Regions from separate parts of the Vibrio cidicii genome, predicted to be linked through region 2. Evidence: predicted binding sites of a transcription regulator. Region 2 holds the regulator's gene; each other region holds the start of a gene.
The links. Region 2 encodes PurR, which represses purine synthesis genes. Its sites were predicted from a motif close to TNANGNAAACGTTTNCNTNA; they were not measured.
Positions count from the first base shown of each region.

Region 1: the regulator PurR is predicted to act here: its motif matches at 8,543-8,562, upstream of EWA64_RS02795 (phosphoribosylaminoimidazolesuccinocarboxamide synthase).
Region 3: the regulator PurR is predicted to act here: its motif matches at 4,459-4,478, upstream of EWA64_RS09440 (uracil-xanthine permease family protein).

Region 1 is NZ_CP035921.1:380,230-390,629, reverse strand. Features, by position in the region: gene EWA64_RS02820 (NAD-dependent malic enzyme) at 1-1,198, opposite strand, end outside; gene EWA64_RS02815 (helicase-related protein) at 1,439-3,787, shown strand; gene EWA64_RS02810 (phospholipase A) at 3,895-4,656, shown strand; gene EWA64_RS02805 (hypothetical protein) at 4,883-5,272, shown strand; gene EWA64_RS02800 (alkaline phosphatase D family protein) at 5,574-7,250, shown strand; gene EWA64_RS02795 (phosphoribosylaminoimidazolesuccinocarboxamide synthase) at 7,324-8,427, opposite strand; gene EWA64_RS02790 (SulA-like leucine-rich domain-containing protein) at 8,627-9,019, opposite strand; gene EWA64_RS02785 (hypothetical protein) at 9,360-9,542, opposite strand; gene EWA64_RS02780 (tetratricopeptide repeat protein) at 9,718-10,400, opposite strand, start outside.
Region 2 is NZ_CP035921.1:2,866,292-2,876,691, reverse strand. Features, by position in the region: gene elyC (envelope biogenesis factor ElyC) at 1-52, shown strand, start outside; gene torR (two-component system response regulator TorR) at 150-863, opposite strand; gene torD (molecular chaperone TorD) at 1,102-1,746, shown strand; gene purR (HTH-type transcriptional repressor PurR) at 2,051-3,055, shown strand; cyclic di-GMP riboswitch class I at 3,247-3,336, shown strand; gene EWA64_RS14130 (TfoX/Sxy family DNA transformation protein) at 3,455-4,048, shown strand; gene EWA64_RS14125 (TVP38/TMEM64 family protein) at 4,200-4,889, shown strand; gene EWA64_RS14120 (putative signal transducing protein) at 4,893-5,207, shown strand; gene EWA64_RS14115 (alpha/beta fold hydrolase) at 5,215-6,015, opposite strand; gene glgA (glycogen synthase GlgA) at 6,154-7,617, opposite strand; gene glgC (glucose-1-phosphate adenylyltransferase) at 7,607-8,824, opposite strand; gene topA (type I DNA topoisomerase) at 9,332-10,400, opposite strand, start outside.
Region 3 is NZ_CP035921.1:1,842,037-1,852,436, forward strand. Features, by position in the region: gene EWA64_RS09425 (Imm26 family immunity protein) at 1-66, shown strand, start outside; gene ompR (osmolarity response regulator transcription factor OmpR) at 741-1,460, shown strand; gene envZ (two-component system sensor histidine kinase EnvZ) at 1,542-2,834, shown strand; gene EWA64_RS09440 (uracil-xanthine permease family protein) at 2,901-4,301, opposite strand; gene recG (ATP-dependent DNA helicase RecG) at 4,514-6,595, opposite strand; gene trmH (tRNA (guanosine(18)-2'-O)-methyltransferase TrmH) at 7,033-7,719, opposite strand; gene spoT (bifunctional GTP diphosphokinase/guanosine-3',5'-bis pyrophosphate 3'-pyrophosphohydrolase) at 7,799-9,919, opposite strand; gene rpoZ (DNA-directed RNA polymerase subunit omega) at 9,959-10,231, opposite strand; gene gmk (guanylate kinase) at 10,346-10,400, opposite strand, start outside.

The sequences.
Region 1 (10,400 bases), 740 kb from region 2:
CTTCGATGATCTCTTGGGTAAACAGACCGGGGGCACCAGAGACACCGATCAGCACCGTCGGTTTGGCGTTCATCACCACATCAAACAGAGAGAATCCGTTGCCTTCCGATTGCCACTCGCCGGTGACGGCGTGTTTTTGCACTAAACGCTGTTGGAAATCGAGTAGGTTTGGCATGCCTTCTTGCAAGAGGCCCCAACGGTCAACCATGAATACTTGCGAGCGCGCTTGTTCATCCGAAATGCCTTCCGATACCATCTGCGCGATAATGGCCTCTGCAATGCCGCAGCCCGCTGATCCAGCACCCAAGAAAGTAATACGCTGCTCTGACAACTTGCTACCTGCCGCTTTACACGCCGCCAGTAGTGAACCGACTGTCACGGCAGCGGTTCCTTGGATGTCATCGTTGAAACAGCAGACGCGATTTTTGTACCGCTCAAGCAGCGGCATGGCGTTTTTCTGCGCAAAATCTTCAAACTGGATCAGCGCATCCGGCCAGCGGCGATGTACTGCCTGCATGAATTCATCAATAAATGCATCGTAATCTGGGCCAGTAATGCGTGGATGACGCCAGCCCATGTACATTGGGTCTGCCAAACGTTGTGGGTTATTGGTACCGACATCGAGCACGATAGGTAGCGTATACGCAGGGCTGATGCCGCCACAGGCGGTGTAGAGAGAAAGTTTTCCGATAGGAATGCCCATCCCGCCGATCCCTTGGTCACCCAAACCCAGAATACGCTCACCGTCGGTAACAACAATCACCTTGACGTTATGGTTCGACGCATTGTTGAGCAGGTCATCGATGCGATCGCGGTTGGCGTAAGAGACAAACAGCCCGCGGCCACGGCGATAGATATTAGAAAAGTTTTCACATGCCGCGCCAACCGTTGGTGTATAAATGATCGGCATCATTTCGGTGATGTGATTTTGTACCAAACGGTAGAACAGCGTTTCGTTGGTATCTTGAATGTTACGCAAGTAGATGTGCTTATCCATGTCGCTTTCGAATGCTTTGTACTGCATGTAAGCACGTTCAACTTGCTCCTGAATGGTCTCTGTCGTTTCGGGAAGCAGACCTTCAAGGTTAAAAGAAACGCGTTCTTCACTGGAAAATGCGCTTCCTTTGTTGAGTAGTGGCGTGCTGAGAAGCGCAGGGCCCGCGAAAGGGATGTAAAGTGGGCGTTTATCGTTATTCATTGGGTGCCTTAACGTAGGGTTTTGAGGAAACGGCGAAAATGATAACGGCTTCACTGTTTAGTTGTAAATAGGACTTGATATACATCAAAACATTCGTTGGCAAAATTGTTTACACGCTAGCCAAAACGCCTTTTAAAACAATTGATACCAATTGGAATACGCAATTGTCCGCCGTTAAGCCTGTTGTTACCTGCCTGTTTGACTATAATGCGAGTCCAAATTAAACACGGCGAATTTGTTATGACGGCTCTGCCCATCGATAGTGTTAAATCACAATTTGAAACAAAAATTTTACATTCTCATTTGGTGGTAGAGGCAGAAACCGGCTCAGGAAAGTCAACGCGTTTGCCATTGTGGGCGTCAGAACATGGCCGGGTGTTGGTGATAGAACCGCGCCGCATCGCCTGCACGTCATTGGCGCAATACCTAGCGCAGCAGTCAGGCTCGGCACTTGGCGTACAGGTCGGCTACGCGATAAAACTCAAAGCGGTTTTTGAAAAGAATACGCCGATTGTGTTTGTCACACCCGGTGTGGCGCTGCGCTGGTTTGCCGAAGACGGTCTAAAATCGTTTGATATTGTTTTGATTGACGAATTTCATGAACGCCGTTGGGATATGGACCTACTCACCGCGATGTTGAAAGTGCGTGGCGAGCATCGTTTGATCGTCACGTCGGCGACCATGGCGGGAGATAGTTTGGTCAGCTATCTTGCGGCGCAGCGCATCGTCTCTCATGGGCGCTGCTTTCCGGTCGAAGTGCAGCATCTGGCGCAAGAGAGTAGGCAGCTGCCGCAGAAGAAATTTCTAGAACGCTCCGTGGTTGAGACCATCGGCAATGAACTGATGCGAGGCGGGGAAGATATTTTAGTGTTTTTACCCGGGCGAAAAGAGATAGCGCAAGTGGTGCAGGCGCTAAGAGCCTTCAGTGACATCATGGTGGTGACACTGCATGCTAGTGTGAGTGACGAAGAAAGACAGCGAGCATTAACGGTCCAGCCAATGCGAAAAGTGGTTCTTGCCACTAATGTGGCTGAAACCTCGCTGACCATTCCTAACATCACCTGCGTGATCGACTCCGGCTTAGAGCGGCGTAATGTGCAACGCAACGGACGAACCGCGCTGGTATTAAGCACCATTTCCAAAGCGAGTGCAGCGCAGCGAGCGGGGCGCGCAGGTCGAGTGATGGCTGGTCGCTGCGTCAGACTGTTTGGCGAACATGCGCCGATGGAACTGGCTACGCCGCCTGAGCTGCAACGTGAGGAACTCACCGAGCCGATGCTCGCTGCAGCCTGTTGTGGCTATCAATTGGCTGAGTTGCCATTTCTCGACCCGTTGCCGGAAAAATCGCTTGCTCAGGCCAGCGAAGTACTGCGTACCATGCAAGCCATCGATCAACTCGGGCGTGTGACAGATCACGGCAGACTACTCAACCCACTGCCAATTGACACACTGTACGCCGATCTTGTCACGCGCATGCCCAACAAGGCGCTTAAAGAGGCGATGATTGACCTTGCCGCCGCGCTCTCGGTGCCCGCTAACTTGTATCAGCTCGCTGGTGGCGAACAAGCGCAAGAGCTTGATATTGCTGAACCAAACTTGTGTGATGTCACGTTATTGATTGGCCTAGTACGTGGTAAACGCTATCCTGGCGTCAACATCGATGAGCAAGCTCTGACGGAGGCGATGGGGCTGGCAGAGCAGATGCGTGCGCTGTTTGAGTTACCAGAACTGGAGGTGGCGTCGCGCTATCAGCGGGAAGCGCTGGCAAAAGCAATCGCCACGTTACACCCAGAGCTGCTGTTTGTTCGCCGCGCCAAAAGGCAGGAGGCGCTTGGTAACGGCCAGATGGAGATGCTGGTGGGCAAACAGAGCCGCTTTGGGGACAAGGCGCAAGTGGCAGTAGTGCTGGATAGCCACTCTTTGCCCGGTCGCGGCGTTAAGCAGACGCTCAATCTCGCTTCGGTAATGATGCCCGTGGCGCTAACCTTGATTGATGAGCTCGATCTGGGGGAGTGGCGTCAGGCTGAAAGCCGCTTACAGACTGAGCAAGGGCAAGTTTTGATAGAGCGAATATTCGCTGGACGGGTTGTCGCCAGCAAGCTCGTTCAGCCGCAAGGTGAAAGTGCGATCCAAGCAATTATTGCGCAGGTAAAGTCGGGTGAACTGTTGGACGGATTTTACAGCCAGCGTCACCAACAGATTGAACATTGGAAACTTTTTTGTGCATTAGGCCTGAATGACAATAATTCAGTTCACAGTAAAGAAGTGAGTTTTGATGTTTGGTTTGCCGAGCAGTTAGAGACATTGGGGGTGAATACGCTAGAAGAGATGGCGCTGTTTGAAGCCGCCGACTTTCCTTTTGCGGGCATTCCAGACTGGCAATACGCCGATTTTGCACAGCACTATCCGTTATCGTTGACCTTATCGGATCTGCAATTGCAGGTGGAGTATTTCCCGGCGCGTAAGCTGGTGCAGGTGGTCCACTGTGGCGGCAATCGTAAAGAAGATCCGAAACGTTGGGAGTTGCCGCGCTTTTCAGGTTGGAAAGTCCAGTATCGTAAAGCGAGCCGTATAGTCGATGTGCGTTAGCCACAGGTAAATGGGAATAAAATTTGCTTTCTCAAACGATGAGTGTTTACATTTGCCGCTTATCCTCTTGATACGGCAGCCATTTGCCTAAAAAAATGAAGATGAATATGAAGTTTAACGTATTATGGTTTCTTTTGGCGCTGCCTTGTTTTGCCAGTGGCAAAAGCTTAGTTAATATCTCGAGCTACGAAGATAACTATGCGCTCGGCACCTACACTACCGATGTGAATGAAGAAGAATACGCAGGTACCGATCTAGAAGATCTGCAAAACTTCGAGGTCAAATATCAATTGTCCGTGGCAGTGCCTATCTATCGCTTTAGCAAAAGCACCGCGATTGTCGGTTCTTACACGCAAAAGTCGCTGTGGCAGTTAGCTAACTCCAGTATCTCTTCTCCGTTTCGTGAGACCAATTACAAACCACAACTGTTTATTGCTCACCAAAGCAACTTGCTGCTTTTCAATCATTTGGAAGCGGGTTACAAACACGAGTCCAATGGTCGTTCGGGGGACTTATCACGCAGTTGGGACCGGCTCTACTTGGCTGCGGAGCGACTGGAAGGTCCGGTAGAGTGGGGCGTTCATTTGTGGTCGGTTGTTGGTGATACGTCGGAGAACCGCAACATCGAAGATTATTATGCTCCCTACGAAGTTTGGCTAAAGTTCTACAGCGCCGCTGGCATTTTTAATACTCGCGGATTTTACAACTGGAACGACGATCGTGGTGGTGTTGAAGTCGGCTACACATTTTATTTTAATGACATAATTGGCTTCTACTTGCAGGCTTATCATGGCTATGGCGAAACGCTGATAGATTATGACCATAATCAGACACGCATTGGCCTCGGATTTAAGTTAGTCAAATGGTAGGCTTTTTCTAGTTTTCTGGTTCGCAATTTGTTTTTAGCTTGAAATATTAATCAATCAGATGCGCATGGTTACAGAATGTGTGCTGTTATTGTTACGAATTTGCTTTTGATATTTCCTTTTCCCTTAAAATAAGGGCATAAAAGACGATTGTTTTATATCCTATTGCTATATCAAAGTAATTGTCTAATAGTGGATAGGCTGTGTTGACAGTCTGTCGGGGGACAAAATGGAAAAGAATGGAAAAATGCATGTTGAGTTTGATTACACCAGTTTTCTCGGAGCTTCTTGCAACAAAAAATGGACATTCTTAGAAGCGATGACCACCTTCGCGCCTGTGTTTAGTACGGTGTGGAAAGACAGCATTGCCGAACTTGCCAAGCCAGAAGATCGTCTCTGGGAGGCGGCACTCAAAGCGATGTCTTCTCGTCGTAGCGATGAATCTAATTTAGTGACTCTGCTTCGCCTTGCGAAACTGGAAGGTATTGATGAGCTTACCGTGGTGATGCCTTACGCGTTGGAGCCGAAACAAATCGATTTTATTCAAAGCCGTAGCGACAGTGTGATTAACTGCTACGAGCAGGATGTTTTTACCATTCACCTCAAAGACTTTAGCTAGACCCTGTAATTAACCGCTTTTAGACGCAGCCAGTTTGATGACTTATCACTGGCTGCGCTTTATTTTGTCTCGTGTAAACGCTTTTTCCATTTAGAGTTTTTACTGCAACTGGGACCTTGTTTCATTATGCATGTGATCTGCTCAGGAATAATGTTATTTAAATGTTAATAAATGAGTTTTCTGACATCTTAACGTCATTAACTTATGCATACTTTCTCTTTCTGGTATGACCAGGTGTTTCTGGAAGAACGACCAGAGCGTTGCTGCTTTGGTCTCAACACAACAAGAAAAGGAAGTAGTTATGTCTTTGTCTCGCAGAGGCTTTATTAAAGTCATGTCATCAGGCGTGGTCGCCACCAGCTTAATGGCATGTCATTCAGAAAGTGAAAATAGCACCAGTTCAGCCTCGTTTGAGCATGGCGTTGCCAGTGGGGACCCATTGCAAACCGCCGTGATTATTTGGACGCGCGTGACAACTCAATCCAGTCAAGCTCGCGTTACTTGGCAAGTGGCTTCGAAAGCGGATTTTAGTGACATAGTGGCCTCCGGTGAAATCACCACTGATAGCGAAAAAGATTTCACCGTCAAAGCCGACGCTAAGGGCTTGTCCGCAGGTCAGCCCTATTTCTATCGCTTCTTATGTGAAGGCGCTATCAGCCCAACTGGTCAAACAAAAACCTTGGCGCAAGGCGAATTATCGGCCGCTTCACTGGCCGTGGTTTCTTGCTCCAACTACCCAGCGGGTTATTTCAACGTCTATAGAGAAATTGTTAATCAACACGCGCAAAAACCGTTCGATGCCATTTTGCATTTGGGTGATTACATCTATGAATATGGCAAAGACGGTTATGCTACGACTCATGCTCAGGAGCTCGGTCGTGTGCCTAGCCGCGAAACTGAGTGTCTAAGTCTGGAAGACTATCGGGCGCGTTATGCTCAATATCGTCAAGATAAAGACTTACAAGCGCTTCATGCGGCCATGCCGATGATTGCAGTTTGGGATGATCACGAAATTGCCAACGATACGTGGGCGAATGGCGCTGAGAATCACCAAGCAGGTGAAGGCAGCTTCGAACTGCGCCGCGCGGCCGCTGCTGCCGCGTGGCTGGAATGGCTGCCAGTGCGCGAAAATCTTGAATCTTCGGTACTTATTTATCGCCAGTTCTCTTTCGGTAATTTACTTGATCTCTATATGTTGGATACGCGAGTGGTCGCGCGTGCAGAACCTCTCGATTATTTTTCGCTCGATACGCCTTCAATGGAGGGAATTGTCGATTTAGTGACCAAAGCGCGTCAACCAGACAGAGCGTTGCTTGGAAGTCATCAGAAGGATTGGCTACAAACCGCAATGTCGCAGAGTAGCGCAACGTGGTCGGTGATGGGGCAGCAGGTATTAATGGGCCGACTAGAGCTGCCAAGTTCGGTGATGACGGCAATGTTTGGCCTATTGACCGCAACCGATGAACAAAAACAGGCGGCGTTGATGAATGTTAATAGTACGATCAACGCGTATCTCAACGATCCAAGTTCAGATCCCAACTCAGTGCCATACAACTTAGACGCTTGGGATGGTTTCTACTACGAGCGTGAATGGTTGTATGGATTGGCGCGAAATTTAAACAAGAAATTCATCAGTCTCGCTGGTGACAGTCACAATGCTTGGTGTAGCCAACTAAAAGACCATTCCGGCAATCCGGTTGGCGTTGAGTTCGCTACCGCGTCTGTGAGCTCGCCCGGTCTAGAGGAATATTTGGGGTTGGACAGCTTAGCCATTAGTCATATGGAATACGTCCTACCTGAAATGGTGAAAGAGTTGCAATGGGCAGATCTCAAGCAGCGTGGCTTTATGCGCCTCGATTTGACGCAAGAGAAAGTTGATTCCACTTGGCATTTTGTCTCCACGATTTTGCAGAAAGATTATTTCGTTGAGACAAAACGCGTTACTACCAACGATGGTAAAACCATTTCCATGAGTTAAACGCAGCGCTGCAATAAAAAACAGCCCGCTTGGTGGCGGGCTGTTGGCACTGACGTTGTTATATTGAATTCATTTAATCGATAAGGCCGTAATCACGCGCAAGGATATCAATAATCTCTTGTTTTGGATTTTCGCTTAAAGTGATTGATTGGCCGGTAATTTTTTCTGCGATGCCGATGTAGGTGCGAGATACCGCCAGTAAAGCCTCTTCTGGCAACGTGTTGTCACGAGCCAGTGCTTCGCGCTCAGGCATGCGATCTTTGTTGAGCAGAATATCAGGGTCTGGGAAGTAGTTAAGCAGAAACTGTCTGAAACCCTCTTTCGAGTTTTCAACAATTTTACCCGCTTGATACGCTTCGCTATCCCAAATCCGTGATGAATCGGGCGTGCCCACCTCGTCCATGTAAATCAGCTTTTCGTTGCCTTGCGCATCTTGCACATAACCGAACTCGAATTTGGTATCGACAAAAATTTGTCCTACTTGTGCTAGAGCATCACTGATCACAGCAAAACCTTCTTTCAGCAGCTTCTCGTAAGTGGCAATGTCGTCAGCGCTGGAAAAGTTAAATGCGGCAAAGTTGTCGGCAATATTTTGTCTGGTAATGTTCACATCATCGGCTTCAGGCACGCCAGGAATTCCTTTTAAAATCCCTTTGGTTGATGGTGTCATCAGCAGTTCGTCCAGAGGTTTGTCTTTGCCTAACCCTTCTGGTAGTTGAATACCACAAAACTCACGCTCGCCTTTTTCGTATGCGCGCCACATGGAACCTGTGATGTATTTGCGACAAATGGCTTCAATACGCACAGGCTTGGCTTTCTGCACAATCCAAACAAACGGGTGTGGAATATCAAGAATGTGGCTATCGGCCAATCCGTTGTCTTTAAACAGTCTAAACCAATGATTAGAAATGGCGTTCAATGCGGCCCCTTTACCCGGTACACCGTTGAGCCCGTGTTCACCGTGCCAAATACAATCGAAAGCAGAGATTCGATCGCTGATCACCATAATGGCAAGGGGCGCATCAGGGGCAACGTTGTAGCCTTTTTCTTTGATTAGGCGGGCACTGTCTTGCTCAGTAAGCCAGTAGACAGAGCGAACTTTTCCACTGTGAACAGGTTTATCGGTACGGATGGGCAGATCGTCATTGACGGCAAGTACTTGATCAGCGAGGCTCATTTTGACATTCCTATCATAATTTCAAACGTCATGCGGAAACGAATCGGACAACAAAATCCATCAGATTCATCGATTACCGGGGCATGATACCAGAACTATTTGAACTCGCCAGAAGAAAAGCAAACGTTTGCCTTGGTTTGATGCAATTTAAAAAGCCTTCATAAAGAAGGCCAAATGCAGGATGGATAACGTTGGCTTATTAATGATACTGCGTTGCTCTGCCTTCAACGAAAAAGACTTCACAGCCAAACTCCTTTGCCATCTCCTGCAGCAGAGATTGGTTGACTAAATCAATCTGGCTAGACGCGACAACCGCGGCAGCATTGCCAGAGCGTATCGCTTTCATCACGATTTCAATTTCAGTCAGAGAGTGGGATGGTTTCATCTGGATGACATTTTTACAGCAAATATTAGACGCAGTGAGTTGGCTAAGATCCGGACGTGGGCACTCGGAGGTAAATAAAATCCATTGATTCAACTGAGACAAAGCGGCCAATTGTTGCAACAATTTTGCTGAGGCATTGATTGGCTGAGTTGGTTGTGCCAGAACATTGAAATGTGAGTATGTACGAGTTTGACCTTGAATCTGCATTTTACTGTTCCCATATGCATGCTGTATGTGCATACAGTAGTTTTTCCGGTGATGTTCGTCAACCTATTTGCTCTCTTTTTCGCCACGCATTGCGAGCCTGATGGTTGGGGGTTATAAATAACTCATTGTTTTGTATTTAGTTAATCGCGATTTGTTGTGTTTGGAAGAGTGTGAGTTTTTGTGATGGACTTCTCAGCGAAGAGTGAGGGTTTATACAGGGTTATACAGTACTACTTAGTAAGGTTTGCAGGGATGCATCGCGTAATTCAAGAACAGTAGGTAAAAGAAAAGCACCTCGTAAGGTGCTTAAAGAATCCGTTCTTTTGCGTGACTTCCCGTTTTAGCAGGCTCTCGCCTGACGGTCGCGCATTTGCTGCTCACCAAGATTAAACAGACGAACGTCAATCTTGGCGATGTCGTTACACTCTTCACAAGAATGGTTGGATTTACCATCCAGATAGTCGTGACGTGTCAACAATCTTGGTCTCTTGCACCAATCGCAGGTGCCTTCAATATTAAACATGCTGCTTCTCCTCACCAGGCTTCTCGTTGTGCTGGTGTCATTTTCGGGGCACATTATGCCATAAATTTCGTTACTGCGTTAAATATCTGTTAATAGAAAATGAGAGGGAGATCGATTGCGATCCTTTATTAACAAGGTAAAGCTGTCGAATGAGACGAAGAATTACAAGGTTCGTTTACGAGTTTGCAACATTTTGTAGCAGGACCTTCAATGCACCATTGAGGCGCTTCATTTCTTCTTCGCTGCCACGGGCGTCAGGATGGTAGAGACGGGATAACTGGCGAAAGCGAATCTTGATGGATTTTTCATCGGGAATGGCACTCGGCGAATAACCAAACATTGCACACGCTAGAGAGAGTTTCTGCTTTCCAGCTTGGGCCTGTACCTTCTTGTATTCATTAAAGACTTTTTCCAGTTGTCGCTTGAGCTGCTTGTTGCTATAGCGTTGTTTATTGAGCTCGCTTTGCAGTTCAAGCTGTTGCGTTGTTTCCCGCGACACTTTTTTACGGCGAAAGTAGAACATGACGCTACTGAAGGAAAGCGCGAGAAACAAAATGGCGCTGATGGAGATCCAGTCGGTGTAGATAGGTGAGGGCGGAGTGGTAGTTGCTGCCGAAGTCTCTAGCCCGGTGTCTAGTGATTGCGCTTGGGTCGCAAACGCAGAATCCAGTTGCGAAATGGCTGATACCTGTTTGGCACGCATTGCATTGAATTTGATCTCGAGAATGCGATTGTAAGCGTTCTCCGCTTCGGCAGAATGTTTGGCCGCTACACCAAACCAGAACTGGGCGATATCAAGTTGTGAAAAGAGAGAACCTTGCTCTTCAAACAGTGTCCCTAATTTGATTTGCGCGTCCA
Region 2 (10,400 bases):
ACTGACCACTGCACCTAACAACGAAAAAGTCGCCGCGAAAAATCCTGCTTAAAACGAAGCCATCCAATAAAAAACGAGCTGACTGTGCAGCTCGTTTTTTATTGTTCGACACTGAGATCAAGCGGTCTGCTTTAGCGCATTTCTGGCTTTTAATCGCCTGCGAACATATAGCCTTCGCCGTGAACTGTGACAAAAATTTGCGGATTCTTGGGGTCAAACTCCATCTTGGCACGCATGCGGCGAATCAGCACGTCGATGGTGCGATCGTTAGGCGCATCAACACGATGGCTAATCATGTTTAAAATGCGCTCACGGCTCAGCACCTGGTTGGGATATGACGAGAGTGCTACTAATAACTCATACTCCGCCTTGGTTAATTTTACCGGTTCACCATTGCGGCTCAATGCCCGACGATGAATGTCAAACGTCCAATCAGCAAAGCGCACAACATGCAGCTCCTGCTCGTCGGCACGCCCTTTTTGCTTTGCCGTATCGGTTAAAGACATACGCCATAGCAGGTTCTTCACTCGAACTAACAGCTCTCTTAACTCAAACGGTTTGGTCACGTAATCATCCGCCCCCATCTCCAAACCAACAATTTTGTCTATGCTATCCGTGCGACCTGTCACTAATATGATGCCGATATCCGATTGACCACGCAGTTCACGGGTTAAAAGCAAGCCATCTTCTCCAGTGAGATTAATGTCCAACATCACCAAATCGATGGCTTGGTTGTTCAATACCTCACGCATTTCTGCTCCACTTTCTGCTTCACTGACGGTATATCCTTCATTTTGGAAGTAACCCACCAATTTAGCTCGTGTCACTACATCATCTTCTACGACTAATACGTGATAGCTCATTTACACCACTTTCTGTCATTCTTGTCTACGCCGATTTATTCTATTCATAAATAGTCACATTTCTAGCGTCACATCAAAGTTAACCCAACAATCTCAGGTTTTATTGATTCAAGACAAGCTTATTTTTTGCCCATTTACAAGGTGACATATAATTAAATAACCCATTAATAATTAGGGCGACCGCTGTTCATTTTTATTGGTTAGACTAATCAGAGAAGCCTTGAGGAGCAGGAATAAAATGCAAGAAATCAAAACCTTTAATGAAAAACGTGCCGAAATTTACTGGTGGTTTTCGAGTCTTTTTGCCAAAGAGTTAAACCAAGTCGAACTGGACAAATATCACAGCGCAGAAATTCGCTCATTTCTTTCTGATTTAGCCGAAAATGACCGTTTGCGGATTGAAGCGCAGCAACTGGTGGAAACACTGAATAAACTGCTTGACCGTCAAGATGCTCAACTTGAACTGGCCGCAGACTTTTGCGACCTTTTTCTGAAAAGCGCAAAACATGGCGCTTTGCCTTACGCTTCTATCTATCTCGATCAATCCGGGTTACTCAACGCTGAACCTGCCAGAATAATGGAAAAACTGATGACAGATCACGGCGTAAAAGTGAGCGAAAATATCAATGAACCTGCGGATCACCTCGCTATTCAACTGGACTTTTTAGGCCATCTAATTATCCGCTCGAATGAGCTGGAACAAGAGCGCCATATGGAAACCGCACTTGCCGAGCAGCAGCAGTTTATTGAAAGCATGCTGCTTTCTTGGCTGCCGCAATTTTACCAGCAGTGTATTCAACACGACCAATTTGGCTTCTATGCCAGTGTCGCAAAACTATTAATTGCATTTTGTAAACTGGACAGTGACTATTTACTTAGATAATAATTACAGGCTTATCAATAGAGCAATCACTCGAGTGAAGCTTAACCAATAAAGTGTGAACACGGATACAATATTCGCGTGCTGAGCTGGTTGCCTGCTGACGTATCTCGATATAAAATTGAGACCGCAAACGATAAAATATGAATTTAATGCAAACCGCTGAAAAACAGCGGTTTTTGTGTTTTTTTAGCTAAGCTGCTGCTTTTCTTGGGTCTCTTTCCATGTTCAAGACCGATGCAAAGAAAGGTAGCAAGAGCGTTACCCGGCCAACTATTCCCGCGGTAACCTTGGACAGGACAAGACTATGGCCACAATTAAAGATGTCGCACGTTTAGCCGGCGTATCAACCACGACCGTTTCACACGTGATCAACAAAACCCGCTTTGTTGCAGAAGCAACTCAAGAAAAAGTAATGAAAGCGGTGGATGAGCTCAACTACGCGCCCAGCGCCGTCGCACGCAGTTTGAAATGCAATACAACTCGCACCATTGGCATGCTGGTTACTCAGTCAACTAACCTCTTTTTCTCTGAAGTGATTGATGGCGTAGAAAGCTACTGCTACCGCCAAGGTTATACCTTGATTCTATGTAATACCGGTGGCATCTATGAAAAGCAGCGCGACTATATCCGTATGCTGGCAGAAAAGCGCGTCGACGGTATCTTGGTGATGTGTTCAGATCTGACCGAAGAACTGCGTGAAATGCTCGATAGACACGCCGATATTCCAAAAGTAATCATGGACTGGGGTCCAATTAGCTCACAAGCCGACAAGATCATCGATAACTCGGAAGAAGGTGGCTATCTCGCAACCAAGTACCTGATTGATAACGGTCACAGCAAGATTGCCTGCTTGAGCGGTCATTTTGAAAAAGCGGCGTGTCAGGAGCGAATTCTTGGCTTTAAACGCGCAATGGCAGAAGCGAACCTAGCGGTCAACGAAGATTGGATCTTAGAAGGTAATTTTGAATGTGACACTGCAGTACTGGTCGCCGATAAGATTGCCTCTTGGGACGATCGCCCAACCGCGATTTTCTGCTTTAACGACACTATGGCACTTGGTCTAATGAGCCGTTTACAACAACTCGACATTCGTATTCCCGACGACATATCAGTGATCGGTTACGACAACATAGAACTGGCCGAGTACTTTTCTCCACCGCTTACCACGATTCACCAGCCAAAGCGCCGTGTGGGTAAAAATGCATTTGAAATTCTCCTAGAACGCATTAAAGACAAGGAGCACGATAAACGCATTTTTGAGATGCATCCAGAAATCGTTATCCGCGACACAGTTAAAAAACTGAACTGAGAATGTTAAAAAACAGACGCCATTTCGGCGTCTGTTTTTTGTGTCAAAACAAAATCATTATTGTGACAAATAACCAGATACTGTCGCACACGAGTTTTTCCTCATTTCCCGCAAACTATTACCTGAACCAAGATCACACTTTCAATCCTAAAATGTGATGTTAGTCCAATAGAAATCGTATCCTTTAGCTGTCACGCACAGGGCAAACCATCTGAAAGGGTGGGACGCAAAGCCTCCGGCCTAAACCAAATACTGTTTTGGTAGGTAGCGGGGTTCCCGATGGCAAAAATGCATTACATTAAGTTGACTCTCTAATGACATCTTGTATGCATTGGTTTGCTAATCTCTCGGACCTGATTTATGGGTGGCGTAATTGTAATTACACCGAGATAACACATCATGGATAAACCGATACTCAAAGATTCGATGAAGCTTTTTGAGCAACTTGGTGCGATAAAATCTCGCTCTATGTTTGGCGGATTCGGCCTTTTTGCAGATGAGACCATGTTTGCATTGGTCGTCAAAGATCAGCTCCATATTCGCGCGGATCAAAATACAACCTCATTGTTCGAAAAACAGGGCCTTAGGCCTTATGTTTACAAAAAACGTGGCTTCCCTGTTGTTACCAAATACTACGCGGTAACCGATTCACTTTGGGACAACAAGACGGCATTGATGAGCGTCGCAAGACAAGCTTTGGACAGCGCCCGAAAAGAAAAAGAGCTTCAAGCTGTTGCCAAACCCGATCGTCTGAAAGATTTACCAAATCTAAGGCTGGCAACTGAGCGTATGCTGAAAAAAGCAGGTATTGAAACGGTTGAGCAGTTGGAAATTCAAGGCTCTGTTGGTGCTTATGAAGCGATCAAAAACACGCACAGTGGAAGTGTTAGCCTTGAACTATTGTGGGCGTTAGAAGGCGCTATCAATGGGACACACTGGAGCGTCATTCCTCAAAAGCGCCGAGATGAGCTAGTCAACAAGCTTTCCTCTTAAGCTTGAGTAAGTTTCTGAAAGCCACTTTCACAATGAAGTGGCTTTTTCTTTACTCGGCGTATTCAACGCTGTGCTTAGTTTTTTCGCTTTGTATGAAATTTTTTTGTGCTTTTTCCTGTCTTAGATTAAAGAATTTAACTTGGAAAATACGATGAACAAAAAACTGCTTTTTGGCCTTCTTTTAGTCAGTGTGATGGCTATTTTACTCTATCACTTTGCGCCCTACCTCACTTTAGAAAATGCCAAAGCTCAACAGCAATTACTTAGCAACTTTATCAGCCAACATTGGCTAACGGCCGCAATCACTTATTTTTTTCTATACGTTGCTCTGACTGCTTTTTCCATCCCCGGAGCCACTGTCGTTACCTTACTCGGTGCTGCTTTGTTCGGATTTTGGTTTAGTTTGTTGCTCGTCTCTTTCGCCAGTACCGTTGGGGCTACATTGGCATTTTTAAGCAGTCGATATTTGCTAAGAGAGTGGGTGCAAAAGAAATTTTCTGATAAGTTACAGGCCATTAATCAAGGTGTTGAGCGAGATGGTTCTTTCTATCTGCTATCACTTCGACTAATCCCCGTGTTTCCTTTTTTTCTAATCAACCTTCTGATGGGGCTCAGTAAAATGCCTGCCAGTCGCTTTTACTTAACCAGTCAAATTGGCATGCTACCCGGCACGGTTGTCTATCTAAACGCCGGAACACAAATCGCCGAGATCGATTCACTCTCCGGGATCGTTTCACCTGCCGTTTTGCTGTCGTTTCTATTACTTGGGCTTTTTCCTATGGTAGTGAAATGGTTGATGAACAAATATCGCCCTCAGTCTACTGTAGAGAGTGAACGGTAAAAGATGCGTGTATTTACTGCCAATTCTCCTGTTGAGGCACATATCGTCTGTCAACTATTGAGAAGTGAGAATATCGAGTGTGAGATACGGGGAGAGAATCTGTTCGGTTTAAAAGGTGAGCTACCTGCGACCAGTGAAAGCGACCCCTATATATGGATACATGAACCTCAGCAATACCAGGCAGCAATGAAAATCGTTAGCCAGTACTTGCACCAATCCTGCGTTTCTACTTATTGGTGCTGTTCAAATTGCGGTGAGGAAAATGAGGGGCAATTTGCTCTCTGCTGGTGTTGTGGCGAACCCGACACCAGCAGTTAAACACAGATTAAATTGGAATTTGTCTGCGAATAAAATTGATTGAATAGCGATTAAACTCTTCGGGGCGTTCGACATTGCAAACATGTCCACAGTCGCGGATCTCCAACAGTTCGCTCTGTTTATGAACTGCGACCATCTCTTTTACTGGCTTGATAAACATGTAATCCTTGTCGCCCATCAAATAGAGCGTCGGGATAGGCAGCTCTCTTTCTTTAAAGTAGCGCATCAGTGGGTTAACTTCTGCCGCTAGGATAAACCAGCGCTTGAACTCCTTTTGGCACAATTTTTTGGCCTCACGGATAAACAGGTGCCGAGATTCTTGTTGATTCCTTTGCGGCATCACGATATAGGCAAACAGTTTGTATAGCCACATGTAAGGAAGAATGTGTTTACCCACATTACCAAGTGACACCAAAAACTGCGAACGAGCGTCTAAGCGAGTAATCGCGCCACCAAGTACCATCGATTTCACACGTTCACTTGCCATCTCTGCAAGATTTCTAACAATAATGGTGCCAAGCGACATACCGACAAAATGAGCTGAGTGGATTTTCAGATGATCAAGCACCTGAAGGATATCGTGCGTCACCGCTTTAAACGTGTAGCGGCTACTCATCAGATTTTTAAACAACTGATTCGATTTTCCGTGTCCTCTTAAATCCACCAATAACAGATTGAAGTGTTGTTTATACGCTTTTATCTGTTTAAACCATATTGAGGAGCTACCTCCCGCACCATGGACAAAAACCACCCACTCCTGGCTGGTTGGATGTAAATAGGTTTTATGAAACAGTAACGTTTGAGGCATGGATTATACCGCTCATTCACTCTTAGCTAACTATAGGGCGGAAATCCTACCATAGAAAGGCTCAATAGCGATTTGCGTTGGAATAAAAAAAGCAAAAAGGCACGTAAAAGCGTGCCTTTTACTCAATTTCTGACTTTGTTAACCAATTCTTAGCGCCGCTTTATAAAGGCTTAAGTATTGCTGAGCAGCCTTACTCCAGCAAAAATCTTGCTGCATCGCTTGCAACTGTACCCGGCGGACTTCCGCTAGATTTTGTGCATAGAGAAGTAAAGCGCGCTGCATACTGATCAACAGAGCTTGAGGGGTTGGATCTTGGAAAACAATTCCAGTTGCCTCGGCAGGATTTGCGTCGTAATCATTCACACTGTCCTTCAAACCACCCACACCACGAACGATTGGCAAGGTGCCATAGGCCATGCTGTAGATCTGATTTAAACCACATGGTTCAAACTCAGAAGGCATCAGAAAGAAATCGGCAGCCGCTTCGACCAAGTGTGCAAGTTGATTATCGTATGCTTCGACAAAGACAAGCTTATCAGCAAAACGGGCAGCTACATCTCTGAGTTCCATCGCCAGTAGTGGATCGCCAGTACCGACAATCACCAATTGAGCTTCATGCTTTAAAAACTCACTCAGGATCGGCAACAGATAGTGTACCCCTTTTTGATGGGTCAGCCGGCACACCATACCAAACATCGCGACGTCTTTGACGGGAAGCCCGACTTGTTGTTGCAGTGCCGCTTTACAGTCGCGTTTGCCTTGCTCCATGCTGTGCAAGGTCGCTTCATAGCGCGTCGGCAGGAAGGCATCGGTCTGAGGATTCCAAGCCGAATAGTCACAGCCATTTAAGATGCCCACCAAATCCACAGCGCGGTATTGAAACTCCCAAGCCATGCCATGACTACCCAGTTCGGTTTTAAGCTCTTCTGCATAGGTAGGACTGACCGCATTGATCTTATCTGCGGTCATCACTCCTGCTTTGAGCATAGTGATGTGAGTTGCACTCACCGCCACTTCAGGGACATATCGGCTATGAAACTCAGGCAAGCACTGAAGTTCTTGATAACTGAAAACACCTTTGAACACAGCATTGTGGATAGAGAGGACGCTGCGTGTTTCAGCGAAAAACTCGTTGTTGGCGTAACGATACTTGAGCAGAAATGGGACTAAGCCAGTATGCCAGTCATTGGCGTGCACTATGTGTGGACGAAAACCGATCTTAGGCAACATATCCAAACAAGCGGCACTGAAAAAGGCAAAGCGCTCGCCATTATCAGCATAAGATTGATTGTTTTCCGCATACATGGCTGGTCGATCAAAATACGCAGTACACGCAATCAGATAGACGGGTAAGTCACCTAACATCCGCTGCTTAACTTGATAAGAGGTATGGGGCCAGAAATCCAACTGACTCTCCAACACCACTTCATCGTCAGCAAGACCATCTATCGCTGAATAGGCCGGAATAACCAGCCTAGCGTCTTGCTCAAGTTCAACCAAGGTTTCCGGCAGTGCCCTGGCGACATCCGCCAAGCCACCGCTCTTGATCAACCCTTCAGCCTCAGAAGCAACAAACAAAACAGACAAGTTGCTAGTAGCCAACACGAGCTCCTTTTGGAATCACTACGATGCCCTCTTCCGATACATGGAAGTGTTTCTTATCTTCCTGTAAGTTCACACCAATCTGCGTGCCAGGTGCCACATCGACCTCTTTATCCATGATCACGCGGCGCAACACGCAACCCTCGCCGATTTTCACATCGCCTAACAGGATGCATTCACTGATGTCACACGCTGAAGCGATGTTGCTACGAAAACCTAAGACAGATTTTTCAATTCTTGAACCGCGCACATAACTACCATTGCTGACCAGACTATCAATGATCTGCACGCGACCATTAGCCGAGTCGGTAAACGTCGCTGGTGGTAGTGGTGGGTGATAGGTATGTAGCGGCCACTTACGGTTATATAGCGAGAACGGCGCATCGTGTTTCAAAAGGTCCATATGCGCTTGCCAGTAAGAGTCAATCGTGCCGACATCACGCCAGTACACTTGTTCTTTCTCTCCAGGAATACGGTTTAAGCTGAAGTCGTAGACGAATACATCACCACGTGGGAACATTTTCGGAATAATGTCTTTACCAAAATCGTGCGATGACTCTTCATCATCGGCATCTTCAATCAATTCCGCGAACAGTACCTTTGCCTCAAACACATAGTTACCCATTGAAACTAATGCATGCTCAGGATCTCCAGGGATAGACTTCGGATTCTGTGGTTTTTCTTGAAAGCCAATCATGCGGCCATCAGCATCGACTTCGATGACACCAAATTGTGACGCTTCAGAAAGAGGCATGCGCAATGCCGAAACCGTTAACGACGCTTTTTTCTCTTTGTGATAATCAAGCATCTGCTTGATATCCATTTTGTAGATGTGGTCTGAACCAAAGATACACACTTGATCAGGCTCAGAAAGCTCCATAAAACGTAAGTTCTGGTAAATCGCGTCGGCGGTTCCTTCATACCAACGTTTTCCTGTCCGCATCTGTGCAGGGATCGGGTCGATAAAGCGATCCGTAATGCCATTAATGTTCCATCCCTTCTTCATATGATGGAATAGAGATTGTGATTTAAATTGAGTCAATACGTAGATGCGCATCAGATCAGCGTTAACAAAGTTGTTCAACGCAAAATCGATAAGACGATAGCTACCGCCAAAAGGGACGGAAGGTTTACTTCTCGATTCCGTCAAAGGACGTAATCTTGAGCCTTCACCACCAGCAAGAATCATTCCCAAAACACCAGCCATTCGTTGTTCTCCATTTCGTTATAGTCTGGAAAGATGACTCAGTTACTTAAATAGTTTATGGGGAGTAACTGAGCATAATTATTTGTTTTAAATTTATTTTTCCTGAGCTTTATCATTCATTTTTATCAATATGCTCAAGCGTTACATGACTATTTCATGCTTTTGTATAAGGTATCTCATTGCCAATAAAATACAATTTCAAAAGTGGCATTGTGTGTACAGTACAACCGTTACGTTGGGAAGACGTTAGCCAAGTCACACTCAAACGAGTGTTTAGTTACATAAGTGGAACAATTGGCTCACAGATTACCGACACCTGCCTGTTTACTCAATGATGAACAAGATAAGAAATCGGTGTTAAAAAGAAATGACAGCTTGCAAACCGAGAAAATGCCTAGCACCGCAAGACACATATGATGCAATGGTCGTTGCGAGTAGGCGGTAGGATTGGAACGAAAAAGAGCAGCGATGCTGCTCTTTGATTTTATTATTACATTGACGAGTGGTTTACTTCGCTTTCTTACGCTTATCTGAAATATCCCATTTCCCGTTATCGTAGAGCGCGGTCCAGCCTGTTGGCTTACCGTCTACTTCTGTTCGAACGTAGTTTTCCTTGCTCTTACGACTAAAACGCACTACTGCTTCTACGCCATCGGGATCGTGCGTCGGTGCCGTAGCCAAGTATTGATATTTCTCAGGTAAGCGCTCAACAAAACGCGCTAACTCAGACACCAATGGCGCTCTCGTCTCTCGAGATTTGGGGAAATTGCTCGCCGCCATGAACAGACCTGAGGCACCATCACGCAGCACAAAGTAAGCATCTGAAGTACTACAAGGTAACTCAGGGAAATGTACTGGCTCTTCTTTCGGTGGCGCTACTTCTCCATTTTTCAGGATCTTACGCGTATTTTTGCAACTTTCGCTGGTGCAATCCATATATTTACCGAAACGGCCATTTTTCAGCACCATATCAGATCCACATTTATCGCACTCAACCACTGGGCCATCATACCCTTTCACTTTGAACTCACCGTATTCAACGAGGTAGCCTTCGCAGTTTGGGTTGTTACCACATACGTGCATTTTCCGCTTATCATCAATCAGATAGGCGTCCATCGCCGTCTCACAAATCGGACAACGTTTCTTCGCGCGCAGGGCAGCAGTCTCAACATCCTCTTCAAGAACGTTGATAATGCCGTCTTCATCACCGAGGTTAATCGTGGTTTTACAACGCTCTTTTGGCGGAAGTGCATAGCCTGAGCAGCCTAAAAAGACACCAGTTGACGCGGTACGTATTCCCATAGGGCGCGAACAGGTCGGGCATTGAATATCGGTCATGACGATATGATTCAATTTCATCCCGCCTTCGCTTTCTTCTTGCTCTGCTTTCTCAAGATCTTGAGTAAAATCAGAGAAGAAGTGATCGAGTACAGCCTTCCACAACACATCACCTTCGGCAATTTGGTCCAGCTTTTCTTCCATCCGAGCGGTGAAATCGTAATTCATCAAGTCCTTGAAACTTTCGTCTAAGCGATCGGTGACAATTTCACCCATTTTCTCTGCATAGAAACGACGT
Region 3 (10,400 bases), 1.0 Mb from region 2:
AGGCAGGTTTTGTATAGGCCCGAAGAGTTGATCAAAGAGATAAAAAATCGAATTGTAATTTCTTAGTGGAACAAAGAGTAGAGCTAAAGAGGCCAGTGGAAAATTAAAAACAGTGAGTGGGAACACTTGCCATGTGTAGTGGCCAAATCACATTAGCCACTACAGTTTTTCGCTTTGCTAGATGAGGAGGAGAATGACTTTTTCTACCTCGTTGAGCCGATATTCGCATTTGTACGTGGAATGGAGGTTACGCTTGTTCAACTAATGCGGTTTGGGCTCCAGAGTTTGCCGGGTTCAAGATTTGAGTTATTTGTTCTGAAGAATGCGGACAAGCAGGGTATTGAAATGTATCTTGGGAAGATAACGAGTGAGCCTAATTATATCCACTCAAGCAGTGCTTGTGGGTTTAGTGATCCTCACCTTACTCTGCATTATCCCTACTTGGTATTTGCTTAAACTCGATCGGGCACTGTGCAACCGAGTGAGTTGAAGGGCATGCTTGCTGGAAGCGATAGCGGATTAAGTCGCTTTCAGCAAAGCAGCAGGAAGTTACAACGCCGAGCTTATCAATAGCACATGCACGGAGCACGCAACGCAGTTTGAAGTGCGCTGGCAACTCGCCTAATCTTCCACTAAAAGGTAATAAACGCTAACAATTCTTTGTGCTTAAGTGTGCGAATTGATGTTACATTTTACTCGGCCGAATTGGGTGGCGATTTTGCAGATAGGTGGACAGACAGATGCAAGAAAATTATAAGATTTTGGTGGTCGATGACGATGCTCGCTTACGGGCGCTTTTAGAGCGTTACCTTTCTGAGCAAGGTTTCCAAGTGCGTAGTGTCGCCAACGGAGAGCAAATGGATCGCCTACTGACGCGCGAAAACTTCCACCTGATGGTGCTGGATCTCATGCTACCGGGCGAAGATGGCTTGTCGATTTGCCGTCGTCTGCGTAACGCCAATAACATGCTGCCTATTTTAATGCTGACCGCCAAAGGCGATGAAGTGGATCGCATTGTCGGCCTCGAAGTGGGCGCAGATGACTATCTACCGAAGCCGTTTAACCCGCGTGAGCTCTTGGCTCGCATAAAGGCGGTGCTGCGTCGTCAAATCATCGAACTGCCGGGCGCACCCAGCTCGGAAGAGAAAATCGTCGAATTTGGTGAGTTTCGCTTAAACCTTGGCACGCGAGAGATGTTTCGTGGCGATGAGCCGATGCCGCTCACTTCCGGTGAGTTTGCCGTGCTGAAATCGCTGGTGACCAATGCGCGTGAGCCAATGTCGCGCGATAAACTGATGAACATGGCGCGTGGCCGTGAGTATTCCGCGATGGAGCGTTCCATCGATGTGCAAATCTCCCGTTTACGCCGCATGTTAGAAGAAGACCCAAGCAAACCGCGTTACATTCAAACCGTGTGGGGCTTGGGTTATGTGTTTGTCCCTGATGGCAAACAGGCCTAAAGCGCGACATAATTCACTCCACAGTCCCTGGCTTTGCCCAGGGATTGTCGTTTATTGACGTTTCATCTGCCGAGGCTTGTCATGCGAATTCGCAGTTCCTTTACTCAATCGATCCTCATCTTTGTCACTTTGCTGCTGGCCAGCCAAGTTTTCTCCTATTACGCGGTGTTTAACTACGCTTTGTTGCCCAGTTTGCAGCAGTTCAACAAAATTCTCGCTCACGAGCTCAACTTAGTGCTGGATGACAGCGGCGATCTGCACGCCAACGAGCCGCTGCGCCGCCAAGTGCTTGAGCAGCTTGGCGTGACGGTGCACCGAGAAGATAGCGAACAGGCGAAAGAGTTCGACCATGCGATGTCGATTGAGCTGATGAGTGAAGAGATGAGCCAAGAGCTCGGTTCGGCAACCGAAGTGCGTCTCTTGCTGGGCAGTGAAAGTTATATTTTGTGGATGAAAATCGAAGCCATGCCCGGGTCGCTGATCCGCATCCCGCTCTCGGAGCTGCAAGAGGAAGATTTCGCGCCGCTGTTTCGCAACAGCTTGATTGTGGCGCTGCTGATTGTCGCGGGTGGCTGGTTGTTTATTCGTTTGCAAAACCGCCCTTTGATTGCGCTGGAAAAAGCCGCCAAAGAGGTGGGGCGCGGGGAAATTCCGCCGCCACTGCCGGAGAAAGGGGCGACGGAAATTCGCGCGGTGACGCGGGCTTTCAACCAGATGTCTCGTGGTATCCAAGAGTTGGAAGCGGACCGCGCGCTGCTGATGGCGGGCATCAGCCACGATTTGCGCACGCCGCTAACGCGTATTCGACTCGCGACGGAGATGATGTCGCCAGAAGAGAGTTATCTCGCCGAAGGGATCATCAGCGACACCGAAGAGTGCAATGAGATCATCAGCCAGTTTATGGACTACCTAAAACCGGTCAACGCGCAATCTTTCACCCAAGTCGACATCAACACCATCGCTGGTGATGTGGCCAGCGCCGAAGGAGGTTACGAGGTGGCGATTGAAACCGCTTTTCAGCCGACGGTGCGTGATGCGTTTGGCAATCCGATTGCGATTAAGCGTGCGCTCAGCAACTTGGTGGTCAACGCGCTGCGCTACGGCAACGGTTGGGTGAAAGTCAGCACCGGTATGACCGCCGACAACAAGCTGGTGTGGATCTGTGTGGAAGATAACGGCCCGGGGATCGACAAATCTCAAGTGGCGAAGTTGTTTCAACCCTTTACTCGCGGCGATACGGCGCGCGGCAGCGAGGGGACGGGGCTTGGGCTGGCGATTGTTAAGCGCATTGTCAGCCAGCACCACGGCTCGGTGGTGGTCAATAACCGCAGCGAAGGCGGGCTGAAAGTGCAAATCAGTTTCCCGACGCGCTAAGCGAATTAGCTAAGTAACAACAAAACAGGGTTGCCAATGGCAACCCTGTTTTTTACCGTGATTTGGTTACTGCGCTTGGGTCGCGTTTTGTGCTTGCTCGCTCTCTTCGTCGCGTAGTTTTTCTGGTAGCAGCAGATTGAGCACAATCGCAGTGATACCGCCCGCCGCGACGCCTGAGGAGAAAATACTCTTAATGAAGTCCGGCATAAATTGCAGGATTTCCGGTTTCTGCGCGATGCCCAAGCCCATCGAGAACGACAGCGCCATGATAAGGATTGCGCGGCGATCAAGGTCGACGCGAGAGATGATGCGCACCCCAGCCGCGGCAATGGTGCCGAACATCACAATGGTCGCGCCGCCGAGAACCGGTTCAGGGATCAACTGCACAAAGCTGGCTACGCCCGGAAACAACCCCAGCAGCACCAACATGCCGGCAATAAAATAACCCACATAACGGCTGGCTACGCCTGTCAGCAAGATCACGCCGTTGTTTTGGCTAAACGTCGAGTTGGGGAAGCTGTTAAACACCGCCGCCAGCGCCGAGTTAAGGCCATCGGCCAGTACGCCGCCTTTGATGCGCTTCATGTACACTGGGCCTTTGACTGGCTCACCAGAAACTTCCGAGGTGGCGGTGATGTCGCCGATCGCTTCCAGTGCCGTGATAAAGAAAATCAGCACCAGAGGAATGAACAGTGACCAGTCAAAACTCAGGCCAAACTGCATCGGAATGGGCAGGGCAATCAGGTCGGTTTCTGCCTGTTGATGGGTGTTGACCATGCCCATAACGTAGGCCATCAAGTAGCCGACAAACATCGCGATCACGATCGATGCAACGCGGATGTAAGGGTTTTTCGCGCGGTTAAGCAGCACAATCAAACCGAGCACGGTGCCGGCCAGCGCCAGTTTGTCGAGGCTACCAAAAGTGCCATCGCCCAGCGCCGCATAGCCGCCGCCCATCGACACCAAACCGACTTGGATCAGGGTTAAACCAATCAGAGTCACCACAATGCCCGAGACCAATGGCGTGATCACGCGGCGTGCGTATTCCAACACGCGTGATAGTAAAATTTCCGCAAAGGAGGAAACCAAAATGGTGCCAAAAATCGCCGCCATCATGGTTTCCACATTCGCCCCGCCCGCTTTCAAAGAGAGGCCCGCCGCGATGATTGGGCCAAGGAAGTTAAAGCTGGTGCCTTGTACCGAGAGTAAGCCCGAGCCAATCGGACCAAAAGTGCGGATTTGAATAAAAGAGGAGAGGCCAGAGGCAAACAGCGACATGCTGATGATGGTGTTGGTCTGCTCGGCAGAGACGCCAAGAGCCTGACAAATAATCAGCGACGGCGTGATCACCGCAACGAACATCGCCAGTAAATGTTGCAAGGCGGCGAATAGCGTTTGTGGCAGTGGTGGACGGTCATTGAGTTGATAAACTAAATCGTGCTTAGACGTGTTGTGTGGCGTTGTCATCTTGCTTCCTAATTTTATCAAAAGCTTAGCGCTCGCTGAATGGGAGGCTAAGTGGAACTGATCACATGTTCTGTGATTGCTGTTACTCAGAAATCAGTTCGGTTTGGAGGTGTGTGAGATCACAAATTTTGAGCGGCATTATAGGGCGATTATTCTAAAAAGCAATCGTTTGCCTTGGTGGTTGGCAAATACGCAGGCACGCCAAAGCACGATTAGGCTTTGGCGTAAACGTCGCGCTCACCGAGCCAGCGCTCGATGATCGCGGCGGCATTTTGCGGATATTGCTGATGAATAAAGCGGGCGGCGCGTTGCACCTCTGGGATAAGCCGTTGATCGCGCACCAGATCGGCAATTTTAAACTCGGCGAGGCCAGTTTGCTTGGTGCCAAGCAGCTCACCGGGGCCGCGAATTTCCAAGTCGCGCTGGGCAATGACAAAGCCATCGTTGCTTTCGCGCAGCACGGCAAGGCGTTTTTGCGCGGTTTTGGACAGCGGCGCGTGATACAGCAGCACGCAGTGGCTGGCGACCGAGCCTCGACCAACGCGTCCGCGCAGCTGATGCAACTGCGCCAAGCCAAGGCGCTCGGGGTTTTCAATGATCATCAGGCTGGCGTTGGGCACGTCGACGCCAACTTCAATGACCGTGGTGGCGACCAACAGGTGCAGCTCATTGTTTTTAAAAGCGTGCATTACCGCTTGCTTGTCGGCTGGTTTCATCCGGCCATGCACCAAGCCGATTTTCACTTCGGGCAATTTTCGTTGCAGCTCTTCGGCGGTATCGGCCGCTGCTTGCGCTTCGAGCACTTCCGATTCATCAATCAAAGTACAAACCCAATACGCCTGTTTGCCTTCCTGGAGGCAGGCATGGCGAATGCGTTCAACGATGTCGTCGCGCTTGGTGTCAGGAATTGCCACGGTTTGGATCGGTGTGCGTCCGGGCGGCAGCTCATCGATCACCGAGGTTTCCAAATCGGCGTAAGCCGTCATGGCGAGCGTGCGCGGAATCGGGGTCGCGGTCATGATCAACTGGTGCGGATATGCCCCTTGCTTTGCGCCTTTTTCGCGCAGCTCCAAACGCTGGTGGACACCAAAACGGTGCTGCTCGTCGATGATAACTAAGGCAAGATGATGAAACACCACTTGTTCTTGGAATAAAGCATGCGTGCCGACCACCATCTGCGCTTCACCGCTGGCAATGCGCGCCAACTCGCTTTCACGGGCTTTGCCTTTGAGCTTGCCCGCCAACCAGCCAACTTGGATGCCCATAGCGGCAAACCAGTTGGCAAAGTTGATGGCGTGCTGCTCGGCGAGCAGTTCGGTCGGCGCCATCAGCGCGACTTGGTAGCCGTGCTCAATAGCGCGCACGGCGGCGAGCGCGGCGACTAAGGTTTTGCCTGAGCCGACATCGCCTTGCACTAAGCGCATCATTGGGTGGTTTTTCTCTAAGTCCGCCTCAATTTCGCGCACTACCCGCGCTTGTGCCTTAGTCGGTGAAAAAGGCAGTTGCGCTAACAACTGGTTTTTGAGCCTATCGACCGGGGCGAGCGGCAGAGCGACATCTTGTTGCCCTTTACTACGCACCGCCAGCATCGAGAGATTTTGTGCCAGTAGCTCTTCCATAATGAGGCGAATTTGCGCCGGATGTTTCCCTTGATCAAACTGCTCTAAGTCGATCGATGGCGGCGGGCGATGGATGATGTGTAGTGCTTGGCCGAGCGTCAATTGCTGATCGTACAGACCGGGTGGTAGCAGTTCGCTGACTGCGCTTTTGTCGAGCAACGCTAGCGCTTGCTCGGTTAAATTACGTAAGGTGATTTGCCTTAAGCCATCGGTAGTGGGGTAAACGGGCGTGAGGCTCTGTTCTACATCGGGTTTTTGTGCGGGGGCGGAAAATTTGTAATCGGGATGAACAATTTCCAGCCCCATATTGCCGCGCTTTACCTCGCCATAAGCGTGCACTAACTTACCGTCACTAAAGTTGTTTTTCATCGCCGCGGTGAAGTTAAAAAAGCGCAGGGTGATGGTGCCATTTCCATCGCTGATTTTCACCGTGAGCATTTTGCGTTTGCCAAACAGGGTATCGACCTGCATTACTTTGCCTTGTACCGCCGCCCACAGCCCGGCGTGCAGTTTGACGATCGGGTAAATACGGGTGCGATCTTCATAGCGCAGCGGCAGGTGAAACAGCAGATCCTGCACCGTGCGCAAACCGACTTTCTCCAGTTTTTCCGCCACTTTCGCACCCACGCCGCTGAGTGAGGTTAGTGGGATGGCAGATAACAGTTGCGCAGACATAACGGCCTCAAGGCAATGATAAACATAGCGTTATGTTAACCATCTGGCTGTGTTTTTGTACAGGGAAAATATGCTTTAGAAACTAGGAATCTAGGAGTCTAGGAGCCTAGGAGCCTAGGAGTCTAGGAATCTAGGAAACTAGGAAGCTAGGAAACTAGGAAACTAGGAATCTAGGAAACTAGGAATCTAGGAATCTAGGAATCTAGGAATCTAGGAATCTAGGAATCTAGGAATCTAGGAAGCTAGGAATCTAGGAAGCTAGGGAACTAGTAAGCTAGGGAACTAGTAAGCTAGGAAACTAGGAATCTAGGAATCTAGGAATCTAGGAAACTAGGGAACTAGTAAGCTAGGAAACTAGGAATCTAGGAATCTAGGAAACTAGGAAACTAGGTAACTAGAAAACTAGGGAGCTAGGAATCTAGAAAACTAGAAAACGCCTACTTTCTTTGCATCTCGGCCCACCACTGCTCATCGGCGACGATTTGGCCTGTATCATCAAGTGCTGGATAAGCGAGCCCTTTGCGTTTGGCGACTTTCGCCAGCACCGGATGGCCGCGTTCAAACAGGATGCGGTTGATCGTCTGTGCATCGATGCTGCTGGTCTCGCGCTGATACATTCCAGCGGCTTCGCGTTGGCGCTGCACTTCATACAGGATGACTGCGCACGCCACCGACACGTTGAGCGATTGCACCATACCAACCATCGGGATGATGATGTCTTGATCGGCGAGTGCTTTGGCTTGCTCGGACACGCCGATTTTTTCGCTGCCAAGAATAATCGCGGTTGGTTTGGTGTAGTCGATTTGGCGAAAATCCACTGCTGTTTCGGAAAGATTAGTCACCAGCACCTGCATGCCTTGCGCTTTCAGTTCGCCAACGGCGTCGGCGATGGAGTCGTGGGTATCGACTTCGATCCAGTTGCGCGCGCCTGCCGAGGTATTTTTCAGCGTTTTCATCTGTTCGGTTGGCCACACCGCGTGCACTTTGTGCAGGCCAGTGGCATCGGCCGAGCGGATAATCGCCGAGACGTTATTGGGTTTGTGTACTTCTTCAAGGCAGAGGGTGAGGTCGGTTTGGCGCGCTTTGAGCACCTGCTGGATTTTTTGGTAGCGTTCTAAATTCATGCGATAGACGATGGTTGGATTAAATAAAAAGCCCTTGAAACCGGGATTTCAAGGGCTATGAGTTGAGCCGCTTTGTCGATCAGTTCTTTCTTCGACGCACTCGCGAACATGAAGGCATCACGCGGATTTTCTTCATAATTCCAGCTAAGTGGACGCGATCTTTGGTGGTCAGCAATACGGTCACGGTGTACAAACGGCCATCGCGCTCTTCGGTCGAGAGGCCATGAATGTTGGAACCGGTTTTCGAGATCACATTGGTCAGCTCGGCCAACGCGCCTTGGTGGTTTTGCATGTCCACTTTCAGCTCGGCGATGAACTCTTGATCGTAATCCTCGGACCAAGCGACCGCCATGTACTTATCCGGCTCGCGTTGATAGCCGCGTACGTTTGGACACGTCTCGCGGTGCACCACCAAACCACGCCCCGGTGAGACATGGGCGATGATCGAATCGTCCGGGATCGGGTGACAACAGTTGGCGAAGGTCAGCAATAACCCTTCCGACCCACGGATCGGTAGCTTTTTCTTCGGCTTGCCTTCCGGCGTCGCGACTTCGGTCAGCTCTTCGGCATCCCCCAGTAGGCGGCGGGCAATCACGATGCTCATGCGCTCGCCAAGGCCAATCGCGGCCAGCAAGTCGTCGAGAGAGGCGATTTTCAGATCGCTCAACACGTGCTCCATATTTTCCGGGCTGATGTCACTGAGTGAGTGCTCACCCAAAGCGTGATTGAGCAAGCGGCGACCTAAGGTGATCGACTCTTCACGGCGCATGGTTTTCAGCACTTGGCGAATCTTAGTGCGAGCACGGGAAGTCACCACATAGTTGAGCCAAGCGGCGTTGGGTCTTGCCCCTGGCGCACTGATGATCTCGATCGTCTGGCCGTTTTTCAGTGCTTTGCTCAGCGGGTACGGATTGCGATCGACGCGTGCGCCAACGCAGGTGTTGCCGACATCGGTGTGCACGGCATAGGCGAAGTCCACCGCGGTAGCGCCTACTGGCAGTTCGACGATGCGACCTTTCGGCGTAAAGACGTAAATCTCATCCGGGAAAAGATCCGATTTGACGTTTTCGATAAATTCGAAGGAGTTGCCCGCGCTTTGCTGCAGCTCAAGTAGGCTTTGCATCCAGCGCTGCGCTTTGACTTGTGCGGTGGTGCCAGTGCGATCGCCGTTGCCTTTGTAAGACCAATGCGCCGCGACCCCTTTATCCGCCATTTGATCCATGTCTTCGGTGCGGATTTGCACTTCGACGGGCACACCGTGCGGACCGACCATGGAGGTGTGTAGCGACTGATAGCCGTTGGCTTTGGGAACGGCGATGTAATCTTTCATCCGTCCCGGGCGGGGCTTGTACAGGCTATGCACTTGGCCGAGCACGCGGTAACAGGTGTCGGCGGTGTCGACCACCACGCGAAACGCGTAGATGTCCATGATGGTGTGAAAGCGCTGCTCTTTGGTTTTCATCTTGTTGTAGATGGAGAACAGATTCTTCTCACGACCAAGCACACGCGCATTGAGCCCGACATCTTGCAGGCGGCCTTCAATCTCGCTATGAATGCGTTGGATCATCTCTTTACGGTTGCCACGAGCCGATTTCACCACTTCTTTCAAGACGCGATAGCGGTTCGGGTACAAGGCTTCAAAACCCAGCTCTTCCAGCTCGGTTTTAATGTTGTGAATACCCAATCGGTGGGCCAGCGGGGCGTAGATTTCCAGTGTTTCCCGAGCAATACGACGTTTTTTGTCTGGGCGCAGAGCGCCAAGTGTGCGCATATTGTGGGTGCGGTCAGCCAGTTTGATCAGAATGACGCGGATATCCTGCACCATGGCCAGGACCATTTTGCGAAAGTTCTCGGCTTGAGCCTCTTTGCGATCACGAAATTTAAGCTTATCCAGCTTAGAAACCCCATCCACCAGCTCGGCCACGGCTTGGCCAAATTTGGCTTCAAGATCTTCTTTGCTGACATCGCAATCTTCGATCACATCGTGCAGCAGCGCCGCTTGCAATGTTTCGAGATCCAGACGCATTTCGGCCAAAATTCGCGCCACAGCGACGGGGTGGATGATATAAGGTTCACCGCTAGAGCGGGTTTGCCCTTCATGGGCATCTCTCGCTACCACATAAGATTGACGCAGAGCCTCGATTTGAGGCTCTGTAAGGTATTCTTGGGCAACGTCTTTGAGGCTATCGAATAGATACAAATTATGGGCCCGGAAGGTTGTGTGTTGCTAAACGCGGAATTAACGGTTGTGAGCGATGCTGCTAACTGCCGCCAATTCTGCTGCTTCTTGTTCTTGCTGTTCTTGACGCTCGCGGGCATCGAGAACTTCTTTTGTGATAAGACCTTCTTCGATTTCGCGCAGGGCGATAACGGTGGTTTTATCATTCTCTTCCGGCACCAGTGAATCTTTACCGCCAGTTTGTATTTGACGAGCGCGGCGAGCCGCAATCAGAACTAGGTCGAAACGGTTGCCAACTTTTTCAACAGCGTCTTGAACAGTTACGCGTGCCATGAGAACTCCAGATTAGTTAACTAAATTTTGAATGACGAGAAAGTATACAAGCTCTCCGTTCCTAGTGTCCAGTTTCTACCCGTGTGGGCGCTCCTGAACACTAAGGTCGGGGGCTTATTCCGCTAAAAGCGCTTCAAGCATACCGCTATATTTAGCAGCTTGTTTGTCT